DNA from 2 places in the Priestia sp. Y58 genome. Region 2 is predicted to be linked to the other one. Evidence: a T-box and tRNA genes for the amino acid it is inferred to sense, from the RefSeq annotation. Region 2 holds a T-box; the other holds one or more tRNA genes.
What was found. The T-box of region 2 lies ahead of MMB68_RS04655 (valine--tRNA ligase). A T-box ahead of a tRNA ligase gene usually reads a tRNA of that ligase, here a tRNA-Val.
Positions count from the first base shown of each region.

Region 1 (3,427 bases), on a different contig from region 2:
GATAAGAACACCAATACTTGCAATCGTACAACCAAGAATAATCCATAAAACTTTTCGCATAAATAAACCCCTCTGTTTGTTTTTTCGGAATTTTCATTTTCAATTATCTACTTTAATGATAGGATATTAAATAAAGAAAACACATGTATAAATGAAGGAAATAATACTTGTTCTGTTATCAACTTGAATAAAGATTTTATTTATTATATTCATTTTGAAAGGAAAGGTTTGGATGGATCAAATCGATGCACAACTATTGTCTATTTTGCAAAGGGACGGACGTATGACGATTAGTGATTTATCAAAAAAGCTGGCTCTTAGCCGTCCAAGCGTATCAGAAAGACTGCAGCGTCTTCAGGAACGAGGAGTGATCCAGCGTTTCAGCGCTACGGTGTCTCCGAAAGCTTTAGGAAGAGATACACAGCTATTTATTCAAGTAAGCGAATTAAAAAGAAAACCAGAGGAGTTTGAAGACTTTATTGAGCAAAATGAAGACGTGCTTGAATGTCATCGCGTAACGGGGCCGGTTTCTTACTTTATCAAAGCAGCCGTGTCCGGAATGGATGGACTTCGAATGCTGGTGGATGAACTGATTCCTTATGGAAATGTAAATACTTCAATTATTTTAAAGTCGCCTGTAGAAAACAGGATGATTACTCCTGTACAAAAACCGGCCCCATAAGAGGCCGGTTTTTCGTATAAAGACATATTAATAAAATCCTTTAATAATATAAAAATGATTTTGTAAAATATCAGGTATTTCTTCTTCTGAAACGTTCCTTTTCGTCTTTTTTTCACCATCTGTTACAGTCAGCGTTTCACCGGAGAGGGTAATGCGCCCTGTAAGTGTTGCGATCGTAACAAGACGTTTGTGTACAAACGGAGAATCAGCTGACGTTTGATTGAACTCACACATAGGAGTAAAGTCAGTCAGTTTCTTAGGAAGCGTAGACACACGGTAGAGTGTTTTCCATACATTATCTTCCCATCGCTGCAACTCATACATATGCTCAGCAACGTTTGTCATACGATAAGAGCCGCTTACATCTCTTACTACTTCGCCATTTAAAGGCATTGGTTTGCGCACAGAATCTCCAAATCCAACGTCTACGATGTAAGACTGATTCTCAATCGTTACAAGGTTTGTAGCGTGACTTCCTTCAATGGTCCACGTGCCGTCGGGTTTTTTGACGGTAGCTGAAACGTAAGAGACTTCATATCCGCTTTCTTTTAACAGCCAGCCAAATAGACCGTTTAATTCGTAGCAAAACCCTCCACGCAAATTTACAATTACTTTTTGAAAAATTCGTTCTAAATCAATGATAATAGGGGTTTGAGACAAAACGTCTAAGTTCTCAAACGGAATATGAAGCATATGCTTGTTCTGTAAAGCGGCTAAGCTTTCATAGGTTGGACTATCTGGTCTCTTAGCTAAAAACCGGCTAAAATAGTAATTAATATTCATCAAATACACCTCTTAGTAAATCATTTCTCTCTGTCTTCAGGCCTAGAAGAATGTTCATGTAACAGCGTTTTTTCAATTGTCTTTTTGGAAGCGAATCCTTGAAGTACACGGCTGCCAATTTTTAAAGTTGGTACTTTCATCCCGTCACGCTCCTTTATGGCATGTTTTTATTTTATCAAAAGTAACGGCGGTCCTTCCAACTTCGGAACTATGGAAAAATAGTTGACAAAATTGGATAACTCTTTCTATAATATAGTCAATACATATCACGAGCGATTAGTTCAGTGGGAGAATACATCCTTGACAGGGATGGGGTCGGGGGTTCGAATCCCTCATCGCTCATACCAAAGCCGTTTTCTTATTAATAAGAGAGCGGTTTTTCTCTTTTGTTTGACAAATCAATGCTATATTAAATCTTGAGCGCGTATAGAAGAATTAAAGTATAATGAAACATAGTGCATCAGGTCATGATAAAGATAATCACTAATTTAAAATAAATGAGGGTACAAAATGAATCAAAGAAGTTTTAGTCAATATGGTCTTAGTGACAAGGTAGCTAAGGCGCTTTCTAGCCTGCAATACAATCATCCTACGGAAGTACAAAGCAAGGTGCTTCCTATCGCGCTAGAAGAAAGAGATGTTGTCGTGAAGTCTCAAACAGGAAGTGGAAAAACGGCTTCCTTTGGCATTCCACTGTGTGAATTAGTTAACTGGGAAGAAAATAAGCCCCAGGCCTTAGTGTTAACACCTACACGAGAGCTGGCTGCGCAGGTAAAAGAAGATATTACAAATATCGGCCGTTTTAAGCGAATTAAAGCAGCAGCTGTCTACGGAAAATCACCGTTTGCCAAGCAAAAAGTAGAATTAAAGCAAAAAACACATATTGTTGTAGGTACGCCTGGACGAGTGCTTGATCATATAGAAAAAGAAACGCTTGCATTAGAAAAAATTCGTTATTTGGTTATTGATGAAGCAGATGAAATGCTAAATATGGGTTTTATTGACCAAGTAGAAGCAATTATTCAACATCTTCCTAGTGAGCGTGTAACGATGCTTTTCTCCGCTACGCTTCCTGAAGATATTGAAGAGCTTTCTCGCAAGTATATGAAAAAACCGGTTGATATTGAAATCAAAGCAAACGGATTAACGACAAGTACGATTGACCATTCTGTTATATCAGTAGAAAACGAACGTAAATTTGAACTGCTGAAAGACGTAACCACAGTAGAAAATCCGGACAGCTGCATCATTTTTTGCCGCACGCAAGAGCAGGTAAATACGCTGTTAGACGATTTAGATGATCTTGGATATCCTTGTGATAAAATTCACGGGGCAATGGTGCAAGAAGACCGTTTTGAGGTTATGAATGATTTCAAAAAAGGTAAATTTCGCTATTTAGTGGCGACAGATGTAGCTGCGAGAGGCATTGATATTGATAATATCACACACGTTATTAACTACGACCTTCCGTTAGAAAAAGAAAGCTACGTTCACCGTACAGGAAGAACGGGACGTGCCGGTAAAAACGGGAAAGCCATCACATTTGTAACGCCTTATGAAGAGAGAATGCTATCGGAAATTGAAGAATATATCGGTTTTTCAATTCCAACATCTACCCCTCCTTCTAAAGAAGAAGTACAGCAGGCAGCATCCGCTTTTACTGAAAAAATCAATGAGCGTCCAGAAGTTAAAAAAGATAAAAGCGAGTCATTAAATAAAAACATTATGAAGCTGTATTTTAACGGAGGAAAGAAAAAGAAAATTAGAGCGGTTGATTTTGTGGGAACAATTGCAAAGTTAGACGGAGTAACCGCAGACGATATTGGAATTATTACGATCCAAGAAAATGTCTCTTATGTAGAGATTTTGAATGGAAAAGGTCCAAAAGTGTTACAAGCAATGAAAAACAAAACGATTAAAGGAAAGAAACTAAAAGTTCATAAGGCAATTAAATAGCAGAAG
Region 1 is NZ_JAKWFL010000005.1:276,699-280,125, reverse strand. Features, by position in the region: gene MMB68_RS17235 (YitT family protein) at 1-60, opposite strand, end outside; gene MMB68_RS17230 (Lrp/AsnC family transcriptional regulator) at 233-682, shown strand; gene MMB68_RS17225 (arylamine N-acetyltransferase family protein) at 710-1,465, opposite strand; tRNA gene MMB68_RS17220 (tRNA-Val) at 1,736-1,807, shown strand; gene MMB68_RS17215 (DEAD/DEAH box helicase) at 1,976-3,421, shown strand.
Region 1: it encodes a tRNA-Val, which carries the amino acid that the T-box ahead of MMB68_RS04655 (valine--tRNA ligase) is inferred to sense. The anticodon was not compared.

Region 2 (3,427 bases):
AGCTTGCTAAGCTTCACGGCGCTTCGGCGCAGGAAGTAGAAGTGAAAAAAGAAGATATAGAAAATCATTATACATCGATGAAAGAAACGTGGGAAAAACGTCAGGAAGAGCTGAAGCAGTATGTAGTAGAATGCGAGAAGAAAGTGTATATGTCCCCGTTTGAATTGCATTACTGTACATTTTATTATGAAATGACAAGAGCGCTTGAGTTTGGTTTTGGAAAGCTCGATCAGTGGAACGATGAAATGGAAGAAAAGGAAAAGATCCGGCTGGTTACGTCTCATGGAAAGCTATCGGCTAAACATTTTATCTATGACGAACGGGGGAATGGTTTTTTTATTAATTTTGAACATGCAAAAGATGCTTCACCGATTTATGATTTGGTCTCATTTTATTTCCGTACTCTTCGCACATACCCAGTAACTACCTATGATAGCTATGAGTGGTTTAGTACGTATGAAAAACATTTTGCTCTCAGAGAAGAGGAACGGCTGCTTTTACACAGTTATTTGGCGTTTCCAGAACCTTTGTATCAGTGTATTGTTCAATATAGGCAGCATAAAGAAAGTAAAACAGAGCTTGAACATATGCAGTCATTTATTCGAGCATACTGGCTGACGAAAAACATTGAACAGCTCAATATTAAAATATTTGAAGTAGATCAGCAAAAAAAAATGGCAGCGGAAGCAGCTGCACAAGCCCAAGCGAACGAATAGCGCTTGGGTTTTTAAATCCAGTCCGAATATAAAGCAACTGCTAGTATGGCAAGCAATGCCAACAACAGTACATCAAAGGTTGTAGGGAAAAATAGTGTACGTATACCTTGAAAAATTGTTAAAGGAACAATAAACTGTCCACAAGCCGCTCCTGCTGTTTTGAGCCACCGCTGCAGCTGATACGAATTTACATTTATTCGTTTCTTCATTTGTACATGCCCCTTTCAATCCACGTGCTCAGGTTAAAGTAAGTATATGAAAAAAGAAAGAAATGGTGCCATTTTTTTGAGTGGGCTCTTCATTTTATTTCCAAAATTAGTGAGCGAATGAAAAAATAAAGAGCAGAACAAAAAAATTATGAATATAATCATAAAAAAATGGAGAAGATTATTGACGATTCAACATTTTTTCATATAGTATAATTAAGAGAAATTCATACATAAATACAGTGAATAGGAAGAGTACGGGATGTTCGTCTTTCAGAGAGAGAAATCAGCTGCTGTGAGATTTCTTAAGAATGTGCACTCGGAATGTCGCCTATGAGTAGCTTTTTTGAACAGCTGCATAGCTCAGTAGAAAAAGCCGGTTAATCAACCGTTATGAAATGAAGTGTATAGGCTTATCAAACGGGATACGTCTATAAAAAAAGGTGGTACCGCGAAATCAACTCCTTTCGTCCTTTTATTAGGAAAGGAGTTTTTTTATGTTTATAAAAGCTTTACACAGTTTCTAAAGACTGAAACTTTATATTATGGAGGTATACATTATGTCTGAAAAAGAAGTGACTCTTCCAACGAAGTATGATCCAAAAGCCGTTGAAGAAAATCGTTATCAGTATTGGTTAGACGGGAAGTTTTTTGAAGCAACAAATGACCCTGAAAAAGAGCCATATACAATTGTAATTCCACCCCCAAACGTAACGGGCAAGCTGCATTTAGGCCACGCTTGGGATACAACGTTACAAGACATCCTAACGCGTATGAAGCGCATGCAAGGCTATGACGTTTTGTGGCTTCCTGGCATGGACCATGCGGGGATTGCAACGCAGGCAAAAGTAGAAGAAAAGCTTCGCAGCGAAGGGAAAAGCCGCTACGATCTAGGCCGCGAAAATTTTGTAGCCGAAACGTGGAAATGGAAAGAAGAATATGCAAGCTTTATTCGCCAGCAGTGGTCGAAGCTAGGACTTGGCTTAGACTATTCACGCGAGCGCTTCACGCTTGATGAAGGCCTTTCTAAAGCAGTGCGCGAAGTATTCGTAACGCTTTACAAAAAAGGGTTAATCTATCGCGGAGAATATATCATTAACTGGGATCCAGCTACGAAAACAGCTCTTTCAGACATCGAGGTTATTTACAAAGATGTACAAGGTGCGTTTTATCATATGCGCTATCCGTTGGCAGATGGTTCTGGACATATCGAAATCGCAACAACTCGTCCTGAAACAATGCTAGGAGATACGGCTGTAGCTGTTCACCCTGAAGATGATCGCTATAAGCACTTAATTGGCAAAAAGGTTGTCCTTCCGATTGTAGGTCGTGAAATTCCAATCGTAGGCGATGATTATGTAGATATGGAATTCGGTTCTGGTGCGGTAAAAATTACGCCTGCTCATGACCCGAACGATTTTGAAATTGGAAACCGTCATAATTTAGAGCGTATTTTAGTGATGAATCAAGATGGTACGATGAATGACAAAGCAGGTAAATATGAAGGAATGGATCGTTTTGCTTGCCGTAAGCAAATTGTTAAAGACCTTCAAGAAGACGGTGTATTGTTCAACATTGAAGACCATATGCATTCAGTAGGTCACAGTGAACGAAGCGGCGCCGTTGTTGAACCTTATTTATCAACTCAGTGGTTTGTAAAAATGCAGCCGTTAGCAGATAAAGCAGTAGATCTTCAAAAACAAGAAGAAAAAGTAAACTTTGTGCCTGATCGTTTTGAAAAGACATACTTACACTGGATGGAAAATATTCGCGACTGGTGTATTTCGCGTCAGCTTTGGTGGGGACACCGTATTCCAGCTTGGTATCATAAAGAAACTGGAGAAGTATACGTAGATCATGAGGCTCCAGCAGATATCGAAAACTGGGAACAAGATTCAGATGTATTAGACACATGGTTCAGTTCAGCGCTATGGCCATTCTCAACAATGGGCTGGCCTGATGTGGATGCAGCTGATTTCAAACGCTACTACCCAACAAACGTGCTTGTAACGGGCTACGATATTATTTTCTTCTGGGTATCTCGTATGATTTTCCAAGGTCTTGAATTTACGGGTAAACGTCCGTTTGACGATGTACTCATTCACGGTCTTGTACGAGATGCTGAAGGTCGTAAAATGAGTAAATCACTTGGTAACGGTGTAGATCCAATGGAAGTAATCGAGAAATACGGTGCGGATTCTCTTCGTTACTTCTTATCTACAGGAAGCTCACCAGGACAAGATTTACGCTTCAGCTTTGAAAAAGTCGAAGCGACGTGGAACTTTGCAAATAAAATTTGGAATGCTTCTCGTTTTGCATTAATGAACATGGACGGCATCACATTTGAAGAGCTTGATTTATCAGGCGAAAAGTCTGTTGCTGATAAATGGATTTTAACGCGCTTAAATGAAACGATTGAGCACGTAACAAAATTAGCTGACAAATATGAATTTGGTGAAGTTGGACGCATTCTCTATAACTTTATTTGGGATGATTTCTGCGATT
Region 2 is NZ_JAKWFL010000001.1:875,317-878,743, reverse strand. Features, by position in the region: gene ysxE (spore coat protein YsxE) at 1-716, shown strand, start outside; gene MMB68_RS04660 (hypothetical protein) at 728-925, opposite strand; T-box leader at 1,156-1,400, shown strand; gene MMB68_RS04655 (valine--tRNA ligase) at 1,483-3,427, shown strand, end outside.